One region of the Pantoea sp. SGAir0180 genome, then DNA from elsewhere that is predicted to be linked to it. Evidence: predicted binding sites of a transcription regulator. Region 1 holds the regulator's gene; each other region holds the start of a gene.
The links. The regulator LexA, encoded in region 1, represses DNA repair genes until DNA is damaged. The targets are predictions, from matches to a motif close to TNCTGTATGTACATACAGNA.

Region 2: sulA (SOS-induced cell division inhibitor SulA) is a predicted target of LexA. The motif match lies at 2,397-2,416, and genes of this name have one in related genera.
Region 3: umuD (translesion error-prone DNA polymerase V autoproteolytic subunit) is a predicted target of LexA. The motif match lies at 3,019-3,038, and genes of this name have one in related genera.

The regions. Positions count from the first base shown of each region.
Region 1 is NZ_CP028071.1:3,499,335-3,503,532, forward strand. It holds gene zur (zinc uptake transcriptional repressor Zur) at 157-678, shown strand; gene C1N58_RS16455 (CsbD family protein) at 750-962, opposite strand; gene dinF (MATE family efflux transporter DinF) at 1,134-2,456, opposite strand; gene lexA (transcriptional repressor LexA) at 2,566-3,180, opposite strand; gene C1N58_RS16470 (diacylglycerol kinase) at 3,287-3,655, opposite strand; gene plsB (glycerol-3-phosphate 1-O-acyltransferase PlsB) at 3,784-4,198, shown strand, end outside.
Region 2 is NZ_CP028071.1:2,274,637-2,278,834, forward strand. It holds gene yccS (YccS family putative transporter) at 1-1,603, shown strand, start outside; gene C1N58_RS10680 (TfoX/Sxy family DNA transformation protein) at 1,600-2,226, opposite strand; gene sulA (SOS-induced cell division inhibitor SulA) at 2,437-2,928, shown strand; gene ompA (porin OmpA) at 3,280-4,198, shown strand, end outside.
Region 3 is NZ_CP028071.1:1,871,945-1,876,142, forward strand. It holds gene C1N58_RS08730 (TetR/AcrR family transcriptional regulator) at 1-197, opposite strand, end outside; gene hchA (glyoxalase III HchA) at 338-1,183, opposite strand; gene umuC (translesion error-prone DNA polymerase V subunit UmuC) at 1,311-2,576, opposite strand; gene umuD (translesion error-prone DNA polymerase V autoproteolytic subunit) at 2,579-2,998, opposite strand; gene C1N58_RS08750 (helix-turn-helix transcriptional regulator) at 3,662-3,949, shown strand; gene C1N58_RS08755 (LysR family transcriptional regulator) at 4,163-4,198, opposite strand, start outside.

The DNA of each region.
Region 1 (4,198 bases):
TTACAAACATTCTGACATATATTGGCCTCGCAGACGGGCGCAAAGTCGTAAGGAACAGATAAGCACGGGTAAAGGGAGGAGGTGCAGACAGGCAAGGTGCATCGTACATATCATTAATGTGATAAGATAACATCACCTGTCAAACGGAGAAATTCCATGTCAACCATGACGCCAGAGCAAATCATGACCCAGGCTGAGAAACTGTGTTTACAGCGCGGTGTTCGCCTGACGACCCAGCGTGCAGAGGTCCTGCGGTTGATGGCCGGACAGCCAGGATCGATCAGTGCTTATGACCTGCTTGATCAGTTGCGTGTCAGTGAGCCCCAGGCCAAGCCTCCTACCGTCTACCGTGCGCTGGATTTTCTTCTTGAGCAGGGTTTTATCCACCGCGTCGAGTCCAATAACAGCTATGTGATGTGCCACCATTTCGACGCACCCGCCCATACATCGGTGATGCTGGTCTGCGATCGCTGTGCACTGGTCACGGAAAAGCAGGCGCAGGGCGCAGAAAAAATCATCGCATCACTGGCGCAAGAGGCAAGCTTTGTCCTGCGGCATAGCGTGATAGAGGCGCACGGGTTATGTGAAAACTGTGCGGAAGTTGAAGCCTGTGAACAGCATGAACATTGTGATCATGACCATCAGGCTGACGGGAAGAAACGCAGTAAACGAAGTTAATTGCACATCCTTGTGCGGTCTGGCCGGCATGAGCGTACCGGCCCGGGTAGGAGCATCCCTGAATAACGTGATTACCAGCGGTAATCCTTGTTGTGACCTTCCCAGTCCGTTACTTCTTTCTCCGCCTGATCTTTCGCGTAGCCGTAACGTTCCTGAATTTTGCCGACCAGCTGATCGCGTTTACCTTCAATGACTTGCATGTCATCATCGGTCAGCTTGCCCCATTTTTCTTTCATTTTTCCTTTGAACTGTTTCCAGTTACCACTCGCTTCGTCTTTATTCATTGCAGACCTCCACGTCATCCTTCGATTTCGTTTTATTTTGCCATCAGGCAAAATTACGATATAAAGCGCTGTTTAATAGCGCCATTCAAAGATAATTGTAGTAGCTAATTTCAGTTTTGCCGGAAAAAATGAAAATTTTATGTATCCTGCGTCATATTTCAGGCAAGTTGCTCAGGCGCTAAACCAGGTGCCATTGCGCCAGTGCCTGCGCCAGACCAGCCAAAGTGACAGGCCGCGAAGCGCCAGAAAAACGGCTATCGCCAGCCATAAGCCGTGATTACCGATAAAAGGCACGGTTAACAGCGTCAGGAAATAGCCCAGTGCGGCAATCGCCATACTGTTGCGCATTTCTCTTCCGCGCGTCGCACCAATAAACATGCCATCCAGCAGATAGCACCAGACGCCAACCAGCGGCATGACAACCTGCCACGGCAGAAAGCGGTCAGCCGCCTGTTGAAGTGCGGGAATCGATGTCAGGAGAGCCACGATCTGATAGCCACAAACAGCATAGACCACGGAGAAAAACAGCGCGACTGACAGTGCCTGACGGCAGGCAGCAATCCATACCAGTTGCAACCGGCTGCCGTCTTTTGCGCCGTGTGTCTCACCAGCAAAAGCTTCGACGGCGTAAGCAAAGCCATCCAGCGCATAGGCGGTAAACGTCATGAACATCAGCAGGATGGCATTTACCGCCACCACATCAGGTCCGATATGCGTTCCCAGCACGGTCAGAGAGGCAAAGCAAAGCTGTAACAGTAAGGTACGCAGCAGGATGTCGCGATTCAGGCGAAGCAGGCGGTGGATATCGCCACGCCAGCTATGGACCAGACTGTGCAGCGTGATGCCGCGCAGCGCCAGCACGCGCCAGACCATAAGTGCCCCAACCAGCAACGTCGCATACTCCGCGATAGCCGTCGCGGCTGCAGCCCCGGCGACGCCCCAGTGCAGCACCAGCACCAGCCAGAGGTCCAGCAGAATATTGATAACGTTGCCCACCACCAGCAGGATGACCGGCGCTCTGGCATACTGTACGCCCAGCAGCCAGCCCAGAATCACCAGGTTAGCCAGCATGGCGGGCGCACTGAGCCAGCGAATATGGATAAACAGCGCAGCCTGCTCAAGCACAGCGGCCTCTCCGCCGATAAAGCGGGTTGCTAATGCCGTGACAGGATGACGCAGGGCAATAAACAGGCTGCCGGCCAGTAAGGCAATGATCAGGGGCTGTGCCAATGCGCGCGCCAGCGCCGTTTTGTCGCCCGCGCCAAACGCCTGAGCCGTCAGGCCTGTCGTGCTCATACGCAGAAAAAGCAGCAGCATGAAGATAAAACTGGTAACGGTCGTCCCGACCGCAACGCCGCCCAGATAAACCGGGCTGTCGAGATGGCCAATAACGGCTGTATCGACTAAACCGAGCAGAGGAACGGTGATATTTGACAGGATCATGGGCAGCGCCAGCCGCCACAGTTTTTTATCAGTAGCTGTCAGGAAGCGCATGTAACGTCCGTGCAATGCGCCGCTGGTGTTGCAGATGAACCCACAGCGGCAAAACAGGGGCAGACTGGGTAACGTCAAGGTTGACGTAAAGAGCCAACCTTAAGAAGAGTTATAACCACTCACCGTTACGTACGATGCCAACCGCCAGACCTTCAACCGTCAGCGACTGCGCACGCGTATCGACAATGATAGGCTCAAAATCCGTATTTTCAGGTAACAGATGCACCACTGATCCCTGCTTTTTCCAGCGCTTCACGGTGACTTCGTCATCAATGCGCGCTACCACCACCTGACCATTACGCACTTCCTGCGTTTTATGCACGGCCAGCAAATCACCATCCATGATGCCAATGTCTTTCATTGACATGCCGCTAACGCGCAGCAGGAAATCGGCAGAGGGCTTGAACATGTCTGGATCCACTTTGTAGTGGGTTTCGATATGTTCCTGGGCCAGCAACGGCTCACCCGCCGCAACGCGCCCAATGAGTGGCAGGCCATCTGAAGGTTCTTCTTCCATTAACAAACGGATACCGCGGGACGCACCAGAGACGATTTCAATCACGCCTTTACGCGACAGCGCTTTCAGATGCTCTTCTGCCGCGTTAGGTGAGCGGAAGCCCAGTTGCGCAGCAATTTCTGCACGCGTAGGCGGCATGCCCGTTTGATTAATGTGGTCGCGAATCAAGTCGTAGACCTGTTGCTGCCTGCTGGTTAATGCTTTCATCCCGCCCCCTGGTTGTTTATACAGTCGCTGTGAGTATATACAGGTATTGGTGAAATGGAAACCAAAAGTCAGGCCAAAATCAGTAATTTGACGGGAGATGGAATGCTTATCGCAAATGCGACCAAAGTAGCGTTCCCCAAACGAACAGGGCCAGTACTATTGCCAGCAAAACAGCGGCCGATCCCATATCTTTGGCACGGCCGGCAAGAGGATGTCGTTCCTGCCCTGTGCGGTCCACCACTGCTTCGATGGCGCTGTTCAGAACTTCAACAATCATCACCAGCATGACCGCGCCAATCATCAGGATGCGCGAAATAGTATCGACATCCAGCCAGCAGGCCAGGATAATTGCCGCCAGTGAAATTACGGCTTCCTGGCGGAAGGCAGCTTCATGCTGCCAGGCGGCGCGAAGACCTTGCCATGAGTAGCCAGCCGCTTTCACAATCCGGGTAATGCCGGTGACATTATTTGTCATGATAAAGGAACTCTTTTCAAAGGATTGACGTCAATACCGGGCAGCGCACAATTGTCGCTGTCACAGATTTTTGCTGCGCGTTCTGATATGCTTGCGCCGCTTTGCTAACAAGAGGCTTCATGTTGTCTATGTCAGGTTGGCGTAAAATTTTTTATAAATTGCTGAACTTACCCCTTTCATTTCTGGTAAAGAGTAAGGCCATTCCGGCTGATCCCGTCTCCGAACATGGGCTGGATCCTACCCGGCCTATTATGTATGTCCTGCCTTATGATTCAAAGGCCGATCTCCTGACTTTACGCGCGCAGTGCATCCGGCACGATCTGCCTGATCCGCTTATTCCGCTGGAGATAGACGGCGCCCTGTTGCCGCGTCATGTCTTTATTAATGACGGTCCGCGTGTGTTCCCCTATTTCGTGCCCAGCCTTGAATCGGTCAAAATCTTCCACGAGTATCTTGATCTGCACCGCAGCAACCCTGAACTTGATGTTCAGATGTTACCGGTTTCAGTCATGTTTGGCCGTGCGCCGGGTCGGGAAGTCCAGG
Region 2 (4,198 bases), 1.2 Mb from region 1:
GCTGGCCCACTATCTGGATGCCAAAGCCAATCTGTTTGATCCTGACGCGGGTGAACAGGATGATGCTGCATTTGTTAAAGCCGCGATGGTAAACAGCCAGCTGGTTGCACAGCTCAATCTGACCAAGACCACCTTGCAAAGCCGTTTACGAGGTGACAGGGGCTCACGCGGTACCCGACGCAGCCTGCACTATTACTTCGTGGCTCAGGACATCCATGAGCGCGCCAGCTCTTCGCATCTGCAGTACCATCTTCTGCGTGGCGACTGGCGTTACAACGAGATCCTGTTTCGCTTTCAGCGTTTACTGAATATGCAGGCACAGGCCTGTCGCCAGCTTGCCCGGGCGATTCTGCTGCGCGAACGCTGGGAACATAATGGCCGCTTTGAGCGTGTTTTTGAACGTCTGGAAAATGCGATTCACCGGCTGGCGCAGAGCGAGCCGGATGCCGCCCATACCGGTGCACTGCTTTGGCTGCTTCGCAACCTGCAGGCCATCGATGCACAACTGGCCTCAATCGAAACCGAGCAGGCGCAGGCAGTTGATCCGCAGCACAGCGACAACCTGCTGTCACGCGAAGAACTGAGTGGCTGGAGTGATATTAAACTGCGCCTCAGCCTTCACCTGAGTCCGGCCTCTGCCCTGTTTCGCCACGCCGTACGCATGTCGATTGTGATGTGTGTGGGATACGGATTTATTCAGATTACCGGGCTGGAGCGCGGCTACTGGATCCTGCTGACCAGTCTGTTTGTTTGCCAGCCTAACTATAGCGCAACCCAACGCCGACTGGCGCTACGCATTGGCGGCACGCTCGCGGGCATTGCGCTTGGACTGCCCCTGCTCTGGCTGGTCCCTTCCATTGAAGGCCAACTGGTCTTGATTGTGGTCACGGGCGTCATGTTCTTTGCGTTTCGTCAGGTGCAGTATGCTCATGCAACCTTGTTCATTACTCTGCTGGTGTTGTTCTGTTTTAATTTGTTAGGCGAAGGCTTTGAAGTGGCCCTGCCCCGGGTAGTGGACACGTTACTGGGCTGTGCGCTGGCCTGGCTGGCCGTCACCTTTATCTGGCCAGACTGGCGTTTTCGCCAGCTTCCGGCGGTGGCGACGCGCACACTCAATGCCAATTGCCGTTATCTGGATGCCATTATGGAACAATACCATCAGGGCAAAGATAATCGCCTCGCTTACCGTATTGCCCGCCGCGATGCACATAATGCTGACGCGGAACTGGCCTCCGTCGTGTCGAATATGAGCAGTGAAACCCGTACCAACCCTAAGCTGCGGGAATGGGCCTTTCAGCTACTTTGCCTGAACCACTCGTTGCTCAGCTATATCTCCGCGCTGGGGGCGCACCGCGATAAAGTCACTGATCCAGTGCTGCTGGCACTTCTCGACGACACGGTGTGCTATGTCGAAGATGTGCTGCAAACCGACATCGTCAGTGACAGCCGGGCTGAGGAAATGCGTCGGGAACTGGAACAGCGCATCACCCGGTTTACCGCCGGACCTGATTCACGTACGCCGCTGGTGCTTCAGCAGTTGAGTTTACTGGTTGTCCTGCTGCCGGGAATCGCCCGCCTGCGACGCGCATTAGGCTCCCATTAAGACTCCTTCTTTGCCTTTTCTACCATTTTGAGCGCAGCCTGGTACCATTCGCCCAGCTCCGCTTTGACCGTCGGTGGCAGAGCGGCTTCATGATGGCCAGAAATGGCTCCTTCAAGCGCCAGCAAGGTTTTAAAGCCGAGGTGCTGGTTATGACGTTTAAGTTTTAACCAGCACGCCCGGGCTCCCACTTCGTGCAGATGTTCGACGCTGCAAATGCCTACCTCATGGAGCATCATTTCCAGCCGTAAAGTGACATTGGGTAAATCTTTTAAACGCACACGTCCCTGCCGATCGTCCTGTTCCCTGCGCGCAGTCTGTAATGAGGCCGCTGAAAGGGCAACCAGGTGCGCCTGGTCACACCATAAATGCTCATCGACTCTGAAATAATTCAGGCTAACCGCCATACCACGCTTGCGAAAAGTGAGCGGCTCCAATGGGCGTTGTGCAACATATTCTTTTAGCGCTTCGCTGGCGCGCAGATAAAGCTGATCGTCCTTTATCAGCGCAAACACGACGCGTTCAACAGCTAACGCGTAACCGCCGAACTGAGTGCGGGATTCAATGTTACCTAAAGGTGCCAGTTGTTGCTTTGATCGCAAAATGACCCGCTGTTCTTTCTTCATATCATCACCTCCCTGTAACAAACCCATGTTAAAATCTTTACTATTCAGTCAGTTAGAAGATAGGGAAATTCAGTTACAGGTTCAATGAATAAATCGTATTGAACACAAAATTATGAAAATTTTGCGAGGCATTTTCAGAAATTCAGGTTGATCTTTATCCAGGATGCCATTACTGTACATCCATACAGTCAACTGCTGAGTGATTAATTTATGCGCACCCAACATCCCCGTAATGTATGCCCGACTCACCGTTACGCTTCGCCTTCTGACCCCGCTTCTCAGAGCGGCTGGATTACTGAATTGCGCTATAGCGAAAAACCGGGAATGATGCAGATGCTGCTGTTACCGTTGCTTCAGCAACTGAGCCAGCAATCCCGCTGGCAGCTTTGGTTAACACCGGCGCATAAGTTGAGTCGGGTCTGGATGCAGGAAGCAGGCTTGCCCCTGGAGAAAAGTATGCATATCGCCGACGCTGAACGTTACAACGCCGTCGAGGCCATGATTAAGGCCCTGCGTACGGGAAATTACAGTGTCGTTTTAGCCTGGATTCCCTACGATCTGGATGAAGATGAGCGTCGGGAACTGGAGCTCGCTGCGGCTGAAGGTGAAGCGTTAGGACTCATCCTGCGCTCGGGTGAGTCCTCTAAAACGCCAGTCAGACCAGAAAGTCGGCTAAAAATTCAGTCTGATTTGTTTCATTAAGTAAAAAATGAGATTTATCTCAAGAAATTTTTTCTCTCGCGTTGGGCTAAGACACTGATTCTGCTCCTGCCAGTAATGACAATGGCTTAGCCCCCATTTTGCGGGTTACCCCCATCACAGAAGTTCACCCTAAATTGTTAGAATTTATGTATAAAACACTGTTTTTTTACATAAGTGCCTCACATCACACTTGTAAGTTTCCAATCTCGTTGTAGACTTTATCTCGCCAGGGTGCTCAATAACCTCCGTTTTTTGCGGTAGAGTCATAAGCGAGCGTTTTGACCCGGCGAAGGATTAAACCAAGAGCAACCTTTATGCTCATTGCCTATTTGGATGATAACGAGGCGCAAAATGAAAAAGACAGCTATCGCAATTGCAGTGGCACTGGCTGGCTTCGCTACCGTAGCGCAGGCCGCCCCTAAAGATAACACCTGGTACACCGGTGCTAAACTGGGCTGGTCTCAGTATCACGACACTGGTTACTACGGTAACGGTTACCAAAATAACGACGGCCCAACTCACGAAAGCCAACTGGGTGCTGGCGCATTCGCCGGTTACCAGGCTAACCCATACCTGGGTTTCGAGCTGGGTTATGACTGGTTAGGCCGTATGCCTAACAAAGGCAACGTCACTAACGGCGCTTTCAAAGCACAGGGCATCCAACTGGCTGCTAAACTGAGCTACCCAATCGCTGACGATCTCGACGTTTATACCCGCCTGGGTGGTATGGTATGGCGCGCTGACTCAACTCAGCAGAACGTAGCCACTGGCAACCGCATCAGCGACCACGACACCGGTGTTTCTCCACTGGCAGCGGTTGGTGTTGAGTATGCTCTGACCAAAAACTGGGCAACCCGTCTGGATTACCAGTGGGTGAACAACATCGGTGACGCACAGACCGTTGGTGCTCGTCCAGACAACGGCATGCTGAGCCTGGGTGTTTCTTACCGTTTCGGTCAGGATGATGTTGCTGCGCCAGCTCCGGCTCCAGCACCAGCACCAGCGCCAGTTGTTCAGACTAAGCGCTTTACTCTGAAATCAGACGTTCTGTTCACCTTCAACAAGTCAACTCTGAAGCCAGAAGGTCAGCAGGCTCTGGATCAGCTGTACAGCCAGCTGAGCTCAATGGATCCTAAAGACGGTTCAGTCGTTGTTCTGGGCTTCACCGATCGCATCGGTTCAGAGCAGTACAACCAGAAACTGTCTGAGAAACGTGCTCAGTCTGTAGTAGATTACCTGGTATCTAAAGGTATCCCTGCTAACAAGATCT
Region 3 (4,198 bases), 1.6 Mb from region 1:
TAGATACTACCGACAGAAAGCTGCATTGCCTCACTCAAATCGTGAAGCGAGGCGGCATGATATCCTTTTTGCCGGAACACGATCATCGCCTGGTCCAGAGCCTGTTCGATATCAAATTCTCTGGGCCTGCCGCGTTCTTTTTGTTTATTCGCTGTGGATTGTTGGCTGCTCATGACGACCAGTTTGAGAGGCTGCATTTCCGACATTACCCGGAAACGATAGGCAGAACGATTGTATCTCAGGCACCGGGTGCAAGTACACCCGAATCCCACCCCGGCGCATCGTCTGCACAAAGTGCGGTGCAGGCGATGCCGTGGTGGGATAAAAAGCAGGCCGATCAGGCGTTGGCTTTAAGCAGCTCGTCTGCCGCCAGTTTACCGAGCGCGTTCGCCGCAAAGGGACTGTCGCCCGTCAGTACCCGGCGATCTTTATGCACGGTCCCTTTAATATCGCTGTTAACCAGCGTCAGTCCCATGGCCTGAAGTTTCTCCCCAAAGAACCAGGTTAACTGTCCCGGCATGTAGCCGATATCCGGTGTTTGTTTGTCGGTCGCATCGGGGAAGGCGCAAATTTTATAGCCATTAAGCGGATTGTCGCCTTTGTCCAGAGCAAGAAAGGCAGCCGGGCCATGGCACAGCGAAATCAGGTGACGATCGTTGGCCAGCGTCCAGCGGATCACCTCAGCGACGGCTTCACTTTCGGGCAGCCCTATCAGCGCGCCGTGACCGCCCGGAATAAAGACGCCTGCGTACTCTGACCGGGGCGTCAGTGACTGAACGACAGCGTTCAGCGTCAGCGGGGAACGAAACAGCGACAGGCAGTGATTGTAAAAGCCAATGACCACCTCATCCTGCTGGGGCATCGCCCAGTGTTCAAACTTCACCATCTGCCCGGACAACGTCGCCACATCAAACTGGAAACCGGCCTGATACAGGTGATACATCGGAAGCAGCGTTTCAATCGGATGGTTACCGGTGGAAAACAGGGTGTCGTTATCAAGCGGCAGATAGCGCTCGTCGGTGCAGATCACCAGGACCTTTTTATTCCCTGAATACGGCTGGGGATAGTCGGCATCACCGAGATCAGATGTGGGACGGGTGAACTGGTCAAGTGAGTAGGCAGAAGGAAAAAAGGCGTGATGTTCGGCCCGATCTGCCACCGGCGATTTACTGAGTTCTGACATGACAAAGCTCTCCTTAAGGGGATGGATACCTGTTTTAGCCTAGACCACAACGCCAGATTTAAACCGAGCGGCAGCCCAAACGGCCCCCTTATAAGAGCATTCTGTTGCTGTCATCCCTGCCCGCGCCTTACTTCACCACCGGCAGATCGCTGATGCGCGTGGTATAAGCTGGCGACAGCATTTCGCGCTTCATCGCCCAGCGCTTCTCTGTCCCCTGTCCGGCGAACCACATTTTCCCCTTGCCCGCTTTGTGGATCTGATCGATAACCTGCATCAGATCGTTACGGCCCGGGTTGACCGGTCGCTCATCAAACAAATCCAATTGAGTCACACCGTGGTCAAAGAAGTCGCTCAGGACAACGCCCGCTTTGATATAGCGGTGGCCCGCGATCCAGATGTAGTCCAGCATGTCGGTCGCCACCCGGATAATGTCGCGCGTATCGTGCGACGGCGTCAGTAACTGACCAGTGGCCTGATTACCGTAAAAGTTTTCACCAACGGCATGGGGGCTGGTGCGCAGAAACACCCCGATTTGTCGGCAGTACTGTTTTTCTTTCCGCAGTTTTTCGGCGGCACGTTCGGCATAGGTACAGACTGCCTCACGCACCTGTGCATAGTCTGAAAGACGGCTACTGAAAGAACGTGAGCACATGATCTGCTGTTTGGTGGGTTCGAGGGCTTCTAAATCCTGACAGGGTTCACCGCATAATTCTCTGACCGTGCGTTCCAGCACCACGCTGAAATTCTTACGAATCAGGCTGGGACGCTGACGCGCCAGGTCTGCGGCCGAGGTTATCCCCATCTCCTCAAGCCGCTGGCTGAGACGGCGGCCAACGCCCCAGATATCCTTGACCGGCACCTTCGCCAGCAGTTTTTGCTGGCGCACCGGATCGGACAGATCGACCACACCGTTGGTGTAGCCTGCCCATTTTTTGGCCGCAAAATTCGCCAGCTTCGCCAGCGTCTTGGTAGGGGCAATCCCGACACAGACGTTAAGATGAATTTCTTTTTTGATGCGTTTTTTAATCTGGTGCCCCAGGGTATCAAGCGACATGCAGTGGCTGACGCCGGTTAAATCCAGAAAGGCCTCATCAATCGAATAAATTTCTACCGACGGGGCCATTTCCTCCAGTAGCGTCATGACCCGGGTGCTCATATCCGCATACAGCGCATAGTTAGAGCTAAAGACCTGCACGTTATGGCGGGCAATGATTTCTCGCATTTTAAAAAACGGCACGGCCATGGTGACGCCAAGGGCTTTGGCTTCGGCATTACGCGCAATCACACAGCCATCGTTGTTAGAGAGCACAATAATGGGCTTGCCCTTGAGATCCGGTCGAAACACCGTTTCACAGGAGGCATAAAAATTGTTCACATCAACCAGCGCAAACATGATTAATAAACCGACTTGATCACATAGGTCACAACGCCAAACACTTCGAGCGCGTCTTCTGTGCTAATCACAATGGGTTTGAACTGACGGTTCATTGGCATCAGTTGCAGGCAGGGCTGAAGCTGAAGCCGCTTGACGGTAAATTCGCCCTCAATCGCGGCCACCACAATATCGCCATGAGAAGCCACCAGTGCGCTGTCCACCACCAGCATATCGCCGTCGTTAATGCCCGCTCCGGACATCGATTCTCCACTGACGCGCACAAAGTATGTCGAACTGGGATGCTGAACGATGAGCTTGTTCAAATCAATCCGCTGCTCAACGTAGTCCTGCGCCGGAGACGGAAAACCGCACGGCACCCGCTCGACAAACAGCGGTAATTGCAAAGGCGTGCTCACTTTTGCTGGCCTGATAAATTCCATATTCACCTCTCACGCCAAATTACTGTATATAATTACAGTAATCGCGATCCGCCAGTGCGATCAAGCGAAACCGGAGAGGTTTATGTAAACCAGTTGATGTGGATGGATATTTTTTTCTGCCCTTTTCACCGCCTTATGACAGGCCTGTGCAGCCATTAACCGTACCGGTTGTTTTTTCGCCGGCGCATGCAGAATTCTTCTCTTCGCTGAACGGATGTTTAAAAAGCACGGAACGCTGCCCGTTAGCGGCGCGTATTTATTCGCCGCACAACCCGGGCGGAAATAATGCTGACAGCGTTAGCAACATCAATCGGCTAAGCGTACAAGCGGCGCGCAGACGATAACGGAAATAAACAACCGCCTGACCGTGCATAGTGATAAAAATAGCCCTAAGCAAGTCCGAAAAAGGCGTCAAAATAGCAGGCGATAAACGGGGTCTGATTTGCCAGCGCTGTTTCACGCTGTACGCTCGCCCTTTATGACGGGAAAATCACTACAGCCGATCTTTTTTGCAAAAATGAAGACAGGATCGCCGGATACAACGTTCATCTTTTGTGATGTGAACGTGTCTCATTCGGATTAAAAGTGACAATAATCATATAGTTAAAAAAATAAGATAACGTGAAATGATTTATACTGTGATATCCAACACGTTTGCCTATCATGCCTGCATTACCGCCAAACACGGCTATCACCGTGGCATTGAAAAAAGCATTGAGAGGCAAAATAAAGATGGAATTGAAAAGTACACAGGGAAAAAAGGTCTATTTAACCGAGCAGGAACTTTCTTTAAGCTGGCTTTTTATGACCGGTATGACGGTTAACCAGATCGCGTACCAGATGGCTTCACCTGTACACGTCATCTATTATCTTAAGCAAAAAATCATGCAGAAAGTAGGCGTGAGAAATAACAGTGAGTTTATCCTCTGGCTGATTCATCTCAGAAAATAAAAAACGTCGCGCTGTTTTGCCCGCATGGCAGGATAATACGTTGCCTCCGCCCGCGTGATGAATACGCACAATGTCCGCGCAGGCATCATCGGTTAACCCTGCGCCGTCATCATGCCGGGATAACGTCACCGCGCGCCTGACTCGCCCTGCGCTTTCCGCCGGCAACCGTAACCTGAGCGGCGTGTGGGGCGCATGGGCTTGTGACCGATCCGGTCAGCCATTTACCTGCTGCCTTATCCATTCGCGAAA